DNA from 3 places in the Uliginosibacterium flavum genome. Region 3 is predicted to be linked to each of the others. Evidence: predicted binding sites of a transcription regulator. Region 3 holds the regulator's gene; each other region holds the start of a gene.
The links. Region 3 encodes sigma-54, which starts transcription at its own class of promoters, with help from an activator protein. Its sites were predicted from a motif close to TGGCACGCTTNCTGCTNA; they were not measured.
Positions count from the first base shown of each region.

Region 1: metK (methionine adenosyltransferase) is a predicted target of sigma-54. The motif match lies at 1,440-1,457, and genes of this name have one in related genera.
Region 2: flgB (flagellar basal body rod protein FlgB) is a predicted target of sigma-54. The motif match lies at 1,741-1,758, and genes of this name have one in related genera.

Region 1 is NZ_JBEWZI010000002.1:291,545-294,795, forward strand. It holds gene metK (methionine adenosyltransferase) at 183-1,364, opposite strand; gene ABXR19_RS03050 (lysophospholipid acyltransferase family protein) at 1,572-2,477, shown strand; gene ABXR19_RS03055 (lysophospholipid acyltransferase family protein) at 2,474-3,251, shown strand, end outside.
Region 2 is NZ_JBEWZI010000001.1:44,931-48,181, reverse strand. It holds gene ABXR19_RS00225 (flagella synthesis protein FlgN) at 1-321, opposite strand, end outside; gene flgM (flagellar biosynthesis anti-sigma factor FlgM) at 318-626, opposite strand; gene flgA (flagellar basal body P-ring formation chaperone FlgA) at 831-1,520, opposite strand; gene flgB (flagellar basal body rod protein FlgB) at 1,840-2,241, shown strand; gene flgC (flagellar basal body rod protein FlgC) at 2,256-2,660, shown strand; gene ABXR19_RS00200 (flagellar hook assembly protein FlgD) at 2,685-3,251, shown strand, end outside.
Region 3 is NZ_JBEWZI010000002.1:120,446-123,696, reverse strand. It holds gene recX (recombination regulator RecX) at 1-309, shown strand, start outside; gene lptB (LPS export ABC transporter ATP-binding protein) at 296-1,018, shown strand; gene ABXR19_RS02235 (RNA polymerase factor sigma-54) at 1,064-2,566, shown strand; gene hpf (ribosome hibernation-promoting factor, HPF/YfiA family) at 2,584-2,913, shown strand; gene ABXR19_RS02225 (PTS sugar transporter subunit IIA) at 3,095-3,251, shown strand, end outside.

The sequences.
Region 1 (3,251 bases), 170 kb from region 3:
AACCGCAGTTGCCAGCCCATTTCTGAAGCGTGGCGAAGCAAAATAGGAGTCATCATGCTTTACGGCGAGACGGCTGTAAACCAAGGCGCAGTGAGGCTTTCCACAGACAAAGAAAAGGCTGCGCGCGGCAGCCTTTTTGGCAATCCTGGATCAAGCCTGGCAGACGCCAGGCTGTCTCAGACTCAAAGTCCGGCGGACGCGCGCAGTGCAGCCGCTTTATCCGTAGCCTCCCAGGTGAATTCTGGCTCGGCACGGCCAAAGTGGCCATATGCAGCAGTCTTCTGGTAGATCGGGCGCAGCAGGTCGAGCATCTGGATGATGCCTTTCGGACGCAGGTCGAAATGCTCGTCGACCAGTGCCGACAGGCGCTCATCCGAGATCACGCCGGTACCGTTGGTGAACACGGTCACGTTCATCGGCTTTGCCACGCCGATGGCGTAAGCCACCTGCACCTGACACTCGCGCGCCAGACCGGCAGCGACGATGTTCTTCGCCACATAGCGGGCGGCATAGGCGGCCGAACGGTCGACCTTTGTCGGGTCTTTGCCGGAGAACGCGCCGCCGCCATGCGGGCAGGCGCCGCCATAGGTGTCGACAATGATCTTGCGGCCGGTCAGGCCACAATCGCCTTGCGGGCCGCCAATCACGAAACGCCCTGTCGGATTGACCAGATACTTGGTTTTCTTCAGCAGATCCGCCGGAATCACCGCCTTGATGATGTCTTCGATGATGGCTTCGGTGAAGCTGGCTTTCATCTTGGTCGGCGATTCGCTCTGATCCGGGCTGTGCTGGGTGGAGATCACCACGGTGTCAATCTCGACCGGCTTGCCATCCACGTAACGGAAAGTTACCTGACTCTTCGCATCCGGGCGCAACCAGGGCAGACGGCCGTCCTTGCGCAGCTCGCTCTGACGCTGCATCAGGCGGTGTGCGTAATAAATCGGGGCGGGCATCAGCTCGGGGGTTTCATCGCAGGCGTAGCCAAACATCAGGCCCTGATCGCCGGCGCCGATATTCAGGTGATCGTCAGAGGCGTGATCGACGCCCTGAGCGATGTCGTTGGACTGCTTGTCATAGCAGACCATGACTGCGCAACCCTTGTAGTCGATGCCGTATTCGGTGTTGTCGTAGCCGATGCGCTTGAGCGTATCGCGGGCGACCTGAATGTAATCGACGTGGGCGTTGGTGGTGATTTCACCGGCCAGCACGACCAGGCCGGTGTTGCAGAGGGTTTCGGCCGCCACGCGCGAACGCGGATCCTGCTCGAAAATCGCGTCCAGAATCGCATCGGAAATCTGGTCGGAAACCTTGTCCGGATGCCCTTCCGAGACGGACTCGGAGGTAAAAAGAAAATCATTGGCCATAAGGCACTCCACAAAAGCAAAAACCCCGGATGATCGTCGGCGCGGCCGACTCCGGGGTTTCGAGTGGTCGACGCTTTAGCAGAATTTGTGTGTGCGGCTTGCGCTGCACAACCGCCCTGCAAGTTGTCTTAACTCGGCGGTGCGCGATTATAGCCCCCGCCTCGCCCTATAATGCAAGCCCTTTTCCCCCTGCCCATGCAGCCAAACGTGTCACTCAACCGCCTGCTTCCACCCCTGTTCCGCCTGTTCGGCCGCTTCTCGCTGCCTGCGCTGCATCGCCTGGGCGGCTGGGCCGGACTGGCAACCTACGCGTTGTCGGGCAGCTACCGTCGCCGCCTGCAGGAGAACATGGCGCGCGGTCTGGGACGCAACCCGACGCGTACAGAACTGCACGCCAACGCCAGTGAAACCGGCCGCATGATGCTGGAGTTGCCCTTCGTGTGGCTGCGCCCACTCGACGAAGTCCTGCAGCACATCGTCGAAGTAGTCGGCTGGGATCTTGTCGAATCTGCGCACACAGAGGGCAGCACGATCATCGCCCTGACCCCGCACATGGGCTGCTTCGAAATCGCCTCGCAGTACTTCGGCACACACCTGCCGATGACCGTGCTGTATCGCCCGCCCAAACAAAGCGGCATTGAACAGATCCTGCGCGCCGGGCGCGCGCGTGGTCAACTCACCCTGGCCACGGCGGATCTGGCCGGAGTGCGACACATCATCAAAGGTTTGCGCCAAGGCGTCTCCACCGGCCTGCTGCCCGATCAGGCGCCGGGCAAGGGTGAAGGCGTATGGGCCCCCTTCTTCGGCAAACCTGCCTACACCATGACATTGGCCGCACGCCTGTCCGAGGTGAAGAACACCCGCGTGCTGCTGTTCTGGGGCGAACGCATCGTCGGCAAGGGCTGGCGCCTGCATATCTTCGCACCACAAACACCAATCGAAGGCAGCCTGGAAGAACGCGTGCATGCCATCAATCACGCTGTCGAAGACGTGATCCGCAAATGCCCGACGCAATACCTGTGGGGCTATAACCGCTACAAAACCCCGGCCGGTGCGCCGCCGCCTCCTTCGGCCGATGCTTCCCCCTCACCCCTTGCTCCTGACGCTGAATGACACGCATCTTTCTCGCTTTTCTGTGGTTGCTGCACTGGCTGCCACTACCGGTTCAAGCCGCCTGTGGCTGGCTTCTCGGCCACCTGCTGTATGTGCTGGTCGTGCCGCGTCGCCGCGTCGTGCTGACCAACCTGCGCCTGTGCTTTCCCGAACTTACAGCAAGCGAGCGCCGCAAGCTGGCGCTCCGCAATGTAGTAGCTGTCACCCGTTCATTTCTGGAACGCGGCATCGTCTGGTGGGCCTCCGAAGCGCGCATCCGGCGTCTGGTCGAGCTGCGCGGACTGGAGAAACTCCAAGCACTGCAGCGCGAAGGTCGCGCGATCATCTTGCTGACCCCGCACTTCACCAATCTGGACGCCGGCAATCGCCTAGGCTTGGAGATTGACGTCGTCAGCGTATTCTCGGCGCAGAACAACAAGCTACTGGAAAAAATGCTCCTGCACGGGCGCACACGCTTCGGAAATCAGCAGCTGCTGTCGCGTCAGGACGGCATCCGTGGTGCAGTGAAGGCCCTAAAAACCGGCCGCCCGCTGTACTACCTGCCGGATATGGACTTCGGTCCGCGCGACTCGATCTTCGTGCCCTTCTTCGGCGTGCAGGCAGCCACTGTGCCCGGCCTGCCACGTATCGCGCGTCTGGCGAACGCCGTCGTGATCCCGCTGATCATCCTCGCCAAACCGGATGCGAAGGGCTACGTCTGTGAATTCGGCGATGTCTGGCAGGACTTCCCGAGTGAAGACCCGGTCGCCGACACCGCACGCATGAACGCCTTCA
Region 2 (3,251 bases), on a different contig from region 3:
TTGCTGCGCCCGGGTGGCTGCGGCCAGATAGCTGGCCCAGATCTGTTGCCCGTCCTTGCCGACCAGGGTTTCGACGCCGGTTTTGTCGTTCGGCAGGCCAGCCTGGTGCAGCACGCTGGTGCGACCGTCACCGAGTTGCTGGAGCTGGCGGGCAAAACGGGATTTTTGCTCGGAAAGAGCAAAAAGCGGCTCTACGTCATGCCCGGCCAGCACATCGCGCTCCTGTTCCAGAAGCGCGATGAATTCATTGACTTGCTGCGTTTCCGCAGCAAGCAATGTGAGCAGGCGCTGACGCAGCGCGCTTCGATCAGGAATCGTCACGCGCTACGCGGCTGCGCAGCCAGCATCTGGCGCACGCTGTTGATCAGCCCGTCGGCTACTTTTTCCGGATTGACCCGGAACTGGCCTTGCGAGATCGCACTCTTGATCTCCTCGACCTTGCCGCTGTCGACCACCGGTGTTTCGGCGATGACTTTTTCGAGCTGCTGCAGGTGGCTGGACAGCGAGGAGAGCTGGACTTTCGACCCGCTCGCGGCGCTGGAACTGGTTGTCGCCTCACGTGCGGGGCGAGTTTTGGTCTCGCTGCCCACAGCTCCGGGTGACTTGATTGTGTTTTCGATTTTCACGGCGTTTCCCTTTGGCTCAAGGTATGCGTGATACCTGCGAGGCCTGTTTTTGTATAAGGCATTCGCGATGCCACACTTGGCTTATCGGAGGATACAGCAAAAACTTTAGGGGTTTTTGCCGTGCCTGACAACCAGCCATGCCTTATGCAACGGCCTGTCGGGAGATTTCTTGAGAAGTTTGGCGATGAGTGGTGGGTGGCGCACTCAGTTGCGTACCTCCACCCAACCCTGCGCCCGCGCGATGCCACTGACGATATTGCCGTTCGCCAGGCGCACGCGCACGCTCTGGCCGGCACTGGCGGCGGCCAGCGCCTGGCCTTCGTTGCTGACGGAAAAACCCGTGCCTTGTGTGATGACTTTCACCATCTGACCTGCCTGAATCACGGCGGAGGGCCGCAGCAGGGTGGCTTGCAGTGGCCGCTCAGCGGCAATGGCGGTGCGCGCGATCTGGCCGACGGCTGCCGCATCGGCCAGCAGCAGATCGGCCGCTTGGGCTGTGAGTTCTCCCTGAACGATCTTGATGTCGTCAGCAGCGAGGCTCTGGCCGTTGGCGATGGGTCGGGCGGCGACCAGATAGGCACCATCGACGCGCACCCGGGCGCTTGCGTACAGCGAGAAATTACCACCTGAGCTGCAGCGCAGTCCCACCGAGACACGTCCCCAGGCGCGTGCGCCTGCGGGCAGGAAGGCTTGCCAGTGTGTACAGGCGCCATAACGCTCGGCCTCGGGCAGCCTGCCGACTTCGATGCTGACCTGACCCGGCGCGCTGGCGCTTTGCGCGCGCAGGAAGTCTTCGATCGTACGTGACATCTTGTCCTGCGCTGGCGTGGTGGCCGGGGCGGCCGTCGCGGCAAGGCCAGGGAGCAGCAGGAAGATGAAGAGGAGGGCGCGCATGGCAGGGGGCGTGAGGCGTGAATGTTCGTGGGTGACATCCCGATTGAAACACTTCGGTCTGTCGGTTCAAGCGTCAAACAGCGATGGGTGTGCAGGTCTATTCGAGCGCTTGTCCGCGTACCGGCAAACATTGCCGCCCGGCGCTTGCCGACTGCCGGGAATGCAGGTGGTTTTGCCGCTTTATCGGCCGCTGAACGCTCTGTTGCGGGGCTTACGATGCTGGCACAGAAGCTGCAATGAATCCGTCGAACACCCACGTATTTGTACTCGCCAGGGATCGACGGCCATGTTTGAAGAACTCTTGAACGGAGTGGAAGAAATGAACGTCCAACTCGACAATGCCCTGCGCTTTCATCAGACCGCCTTGAATCTGCGTGCTCAGCGCCAGGAAGTGATCGCGGCCAACATCGCGAATGCGGATACCCCGAATTTCAAGGCGCGTGACATCGAATTCGGCAGCGCCCTTAGCGGTGCTCTGCAAGGTCGGGTGGGGCGGCCGATTGCACTGAGCACGACTTCCGCGCGGCATTTGAATGCCAGCGGCGTGGCGACTAGCCCCCAGCTGATGTATCGCGGCGAAGAGCAATCCAGCGTTGATGGCAATACCGTGAATATGGACACCGAGCGTGCCTCCTTCGCCGAAAACGCGGTGCACTACGAAGCCAGTCTGACGTTTATCAGCGGCATGCTGAAAACGATGCAGCAAGCCGTGGCCGGTTAATAGGGAGCGCTGTCATGAGTATGCTTAACGTCTTCAATATCGCCGGCTCCGCGCTCAATGCGCAGTCCGTGCGCCTGAACACCACGGCCAGCAATATGGCCAATGCCGAGAGTGCAGTGGGCGCTGACGGCTTGCCTTATAAAGCCAAGCAGGTTGTGTTTCAGGCCGTGCAGATGGGGCCGAGCGGGCAGGGCGTACGTGTCCAGCAGGTGGTGGAAAGCGCCGCACCGGGCCGCATGGCCTACGACCCGAAGAGCCCTGCCGCCAATGCAGAAGGCTACGTCACGATGTCCAATGTGGATGTCGTCGAAGAGATGGTAAACATGATTTCCGCTTCGCGTGCCTACCAGACCAACGCCGAAGTAATGACGACCGCCAAAACCCTGATGCAGCGCACGATCGCGCTGGGTCAGGGCTGATGAAGCAGAGCAGGAGAGAGTGAAATGACAACGACAAGCACCGTGAATGATCCCACACAAGCGATCTATACATCCTTGAACGGGAGCGGGACCAAAAAAACCACCTCTTCTGCCGATGATCAGCAAAACCGTTTTCTCAAGCTGCTGACCACACAGCTCAAGAATCAGGATCCGCTCAATCCGATGGACAACGCCCAGACGACTTCGCAGCTCGCCCAGATCAGCACGGTGGACGGGATTACCCAGCTGAACGCCACGCTCAAGACGCTGATGGGAAGCTATCAGTCCAGCGAGGCGCTGCAGGCTGCAGGCCTGGTCGGGCATACCGTACTGGTGCCGGGTAGCGGACTTCAGGTGGTGAGCGGATTGGCTGCTGGTGGCGTGCAGCTCGATTCAGCGGCCAGCAAGGTGAGCGTGACGATCACTGACAAGAATGGTCTGGAGATGAAGCGCATAGACTTGGGCGCGCTGGATGCCGGTACGCATGAGTTCGTGTGGGACGGTAAAAACGCAAATGGCACGACTGTTGCAGATGGAGAGTACAAGATCACGGTAACGGCCACTCAAGGTGATACCAAGGTAGGTGCCAGT
Region 3 (3,251 bases):
GGCCTGCAATCGGATGTGCGTTTTGCTGAAAGCTTGGTGCGCACTCAGGGCGGGCGCGTGGGCGTCGAACGTTTGCGGCGCGAACTGGCTGATCGAGGCGTGAGTAACGAAATTGCCGCAGCAGCGTTGGGCGAAGGTCTTGTCGAGGATGAGCTGACGCGCGCACGTGCGGTGTGGGCGAAAAAATTTGGTGAGTTGCCGAAGGATCAAAGCGAGTGGGCGCGCCAAGCGCGCTTCATGCAATCGCGTGGTTTTACGGTTGAAGTGATCCGGACAATGTTGAAAGAACCATTTAATGAGTCTGCTTAGGGTAGCCAGCCTGAAGAAACGCTACAAGTCGCGTACCGTGGTGCACGATGTTTCCTTCCAGGTCGGCAGTGGTGAGGTAGTGGGCTTGTTGGGCCCCAACGGGGCGGGCAAGACGACGTGTTTTTACATGATTGTTGGCTTGGTGCGTGCCGATGGCGGCAGCATCCATCTGGATGGTGCGGATCTGACTCACTGGCCGATCCACAAGCGCGCTCATCAAGGTTTGTCTTACCTGCCGCAGGAAAACTCGGTATTTCGCAAACTCTCGGTCAGCGAGAATATTCTGGCGGTGCTTGAGCTGCAGAAGCTGGGTAAAGCAGAGCAGGCGAAGCGTCTCGATGAGTTGCTGGATGAGTTGAACATTGCCCATCTGCGCGATGCGACCGCAATGTCTCTTTCCGGCGGCGAGCGTCGTCGGGTGGAAATTGCCCGGGCGCTGGCAACCCGCCCTCGTTTGATTCTGCTCGATGAACCTTTTGCAGGGGTTGACCCGATTGCAGTGCTGGATATTCAGAAGATCATTAGCTACCTGAAAGCACGTGGAATCGGGGTGTTGATTACCGACCACAATGTGCGTGAAACACTGGGGATTTGCGACCACGCTTACATCATCAATGCGGGTGAAGTGCTGGCGGGTGGTACGCCGGAAGAGATTGTGCAAAATGATCAGGTACGCCAAGTTTATCTAGGTGAACATTTCCGTTTATAACGTTTTTCATCAGGCCGGCATGGGCCGGCTGGTATCACTGTCCGCATGAAACCCTCGCTTCAGCTTCGCTTCTCCCAGCAACTGGCCTTGACGCCACAGTTGCAGCAATCCATCAAGTTGCTACAACTGTCCACGCTCGAACTCAATCAGGAAATCGAGCGCATGCTGCTGGAGAACCCGATGCTGGAACGCGAGGCGGGCGAGGAAGATGAGGGCGCAAGTCCGTCTCTGCCCGAGCCGCAAGAGGCCAGTATGGCCACTGCGGGTGAGGAGTACTCCAGCGAGCGCGTGTCTTCGGGCGAGGACGAGTATGAAGCGGCGAGCGTGGCCGACATGCCCGATAGCATCAACGAAGCCTACGACAGTGTGTCGGATGACGACATCGGCGAGGCCGCCGAATGGCGCAGTGAAGGGGCTTCGCACGGAAGTGGCGATGGTGAAGACGGCGATTTTCAGGATCTCCAGGCCGCAGCGACGTCCTTGCGGGATCATCTGTTGGGTCAGGTTGCCTTGATGGCCATGACGGATCGGGATCGCGCCTTGGTCATGCTGGTGATCGAGGCTCTGGATGATGACGGTCTGTTGCTGCAGGAGCTTGAAGAGCTTCTTCCGCTGATTCCGCCTGAATGGGATGTTGAGCTGGAAGATTTGACGATTTCCCTGCATCAGGTGCAAAGCCTTGATCCGGCAGGAATCGGGGCGCGCAACCTGCAGGAAAGTCTGCTTTTGCAATTGAAGACCCTGCCGGAGAGCGAGTCACGGCGCTTGTCCATGATCATCGTTGATGGCAATCTGGAGTTGCTGGCCGCACGTGACTTCGCCAAGCTCAAGCGCCGACTGTCCTGTAATGACGATGCATTGCGTTCCGCGCAGGAGTTGATCTGCAGCCTCAATCCCCGGCCGGGTGCTCGTTTTGCCGCGCCCGAGACGCGTTATGTGATTCCCGATGTGGTTGTCCGGAAATATCGGGGTGCCTGGACGGTAAATCTTAATTCGGAAGCAATGCCGAGGCTAAGGATTCACAAGGTCTATGCCGATATACTTCACCATAACCGGGGCGTAAGCAGCACACTGTCGACGCACCTGCAGGAAGCGAAGTGGTTGATCAAGAACGTACAGCAGCGGTTTGACACGATCCTGCGGGTTTCACAGGCGATAGTGGATCGGCAGCGACAGTTTTTCGAGCATGGCGAAGTGGCGATGCGTCCGCTTACCTTGCGCGAGATCGCTGAAGAGCTGGAATTGCACGAGTCGACGGTGTCGCGGGTAACGACTCAGAAATATATGGCCAGTGCCCGTGGCGTCTTTGAACTGAAATATTTTTTTGGCAGTCACGTTGCCACCGATACGGGTGGTGAATGTTCAGCTACGGCGATTCGCGCGCTGATTCGCCAGCTGGTTGCGGCTGAGGACGGGCGCAAGCCTTTGTCTGATGCCCGGATTGCTGAATTGTTGGGCCAGCAGGGTATTGTGGTAGCACGCCGGACAATCGCGAAATACCGGGAGTTGCTCAATATTCCGCCGGTCAGTCAGCGCAAGTCGATCTAACAGGAGAGGAGTGTTTTATGAATCTCAATATCACCGGGCACCATCTTGAAGTGACCCCCGCCCTGCGCGAGTATGTCAGCACCAAGCTTGATCGGGTGATTCGTCATTTTGATCATGTGACGGCAACCCATGTAATCCTCTCGGTACAAAAACTCAAACAGAAAGCTGAAGTGACAGTGCACGTGCGTGGTAAGGATATCCACGTGGAGTGTGAAGACGATGACTTGTATGCGGCGATCGATGCGATGGCTGACAAACTGGATCGTCAGGTACTCAAGCACAAGGAGAAAGCCGGTGATCACGGTCATGAATCCGTGAAGCGCCAGAGCATTGCAAGCGCGGACTGAGCGTGCGCGCAACACAGTTCAGCTGTGCTGCGGCCGGACTGGACGCAGCAGGGCGGGCGAGGCCTATAATGGGCCTGCCGCGACTGCAGGATGAAGTCCTGAACTGTCAATTTCCAACCTGACAAGCGGCGAGCTCCGAAAGGAGACTCGCCGCTGTTCTGTAAGTAAGACCGAACCTGGCATGAACCTGATCTCCAAGATTCTTGATCCGCAGCGGATTGTTGTTGATATCGCGCTGAATTCCCGTGCCGCGGTGTTTGAGTGCGTGGGGGCCCTGTTTGAGCAGCATAGCGGTCTGGCGGCCAGGAAAGTGGTCGATGCGCTGACTCAGCGCGAAA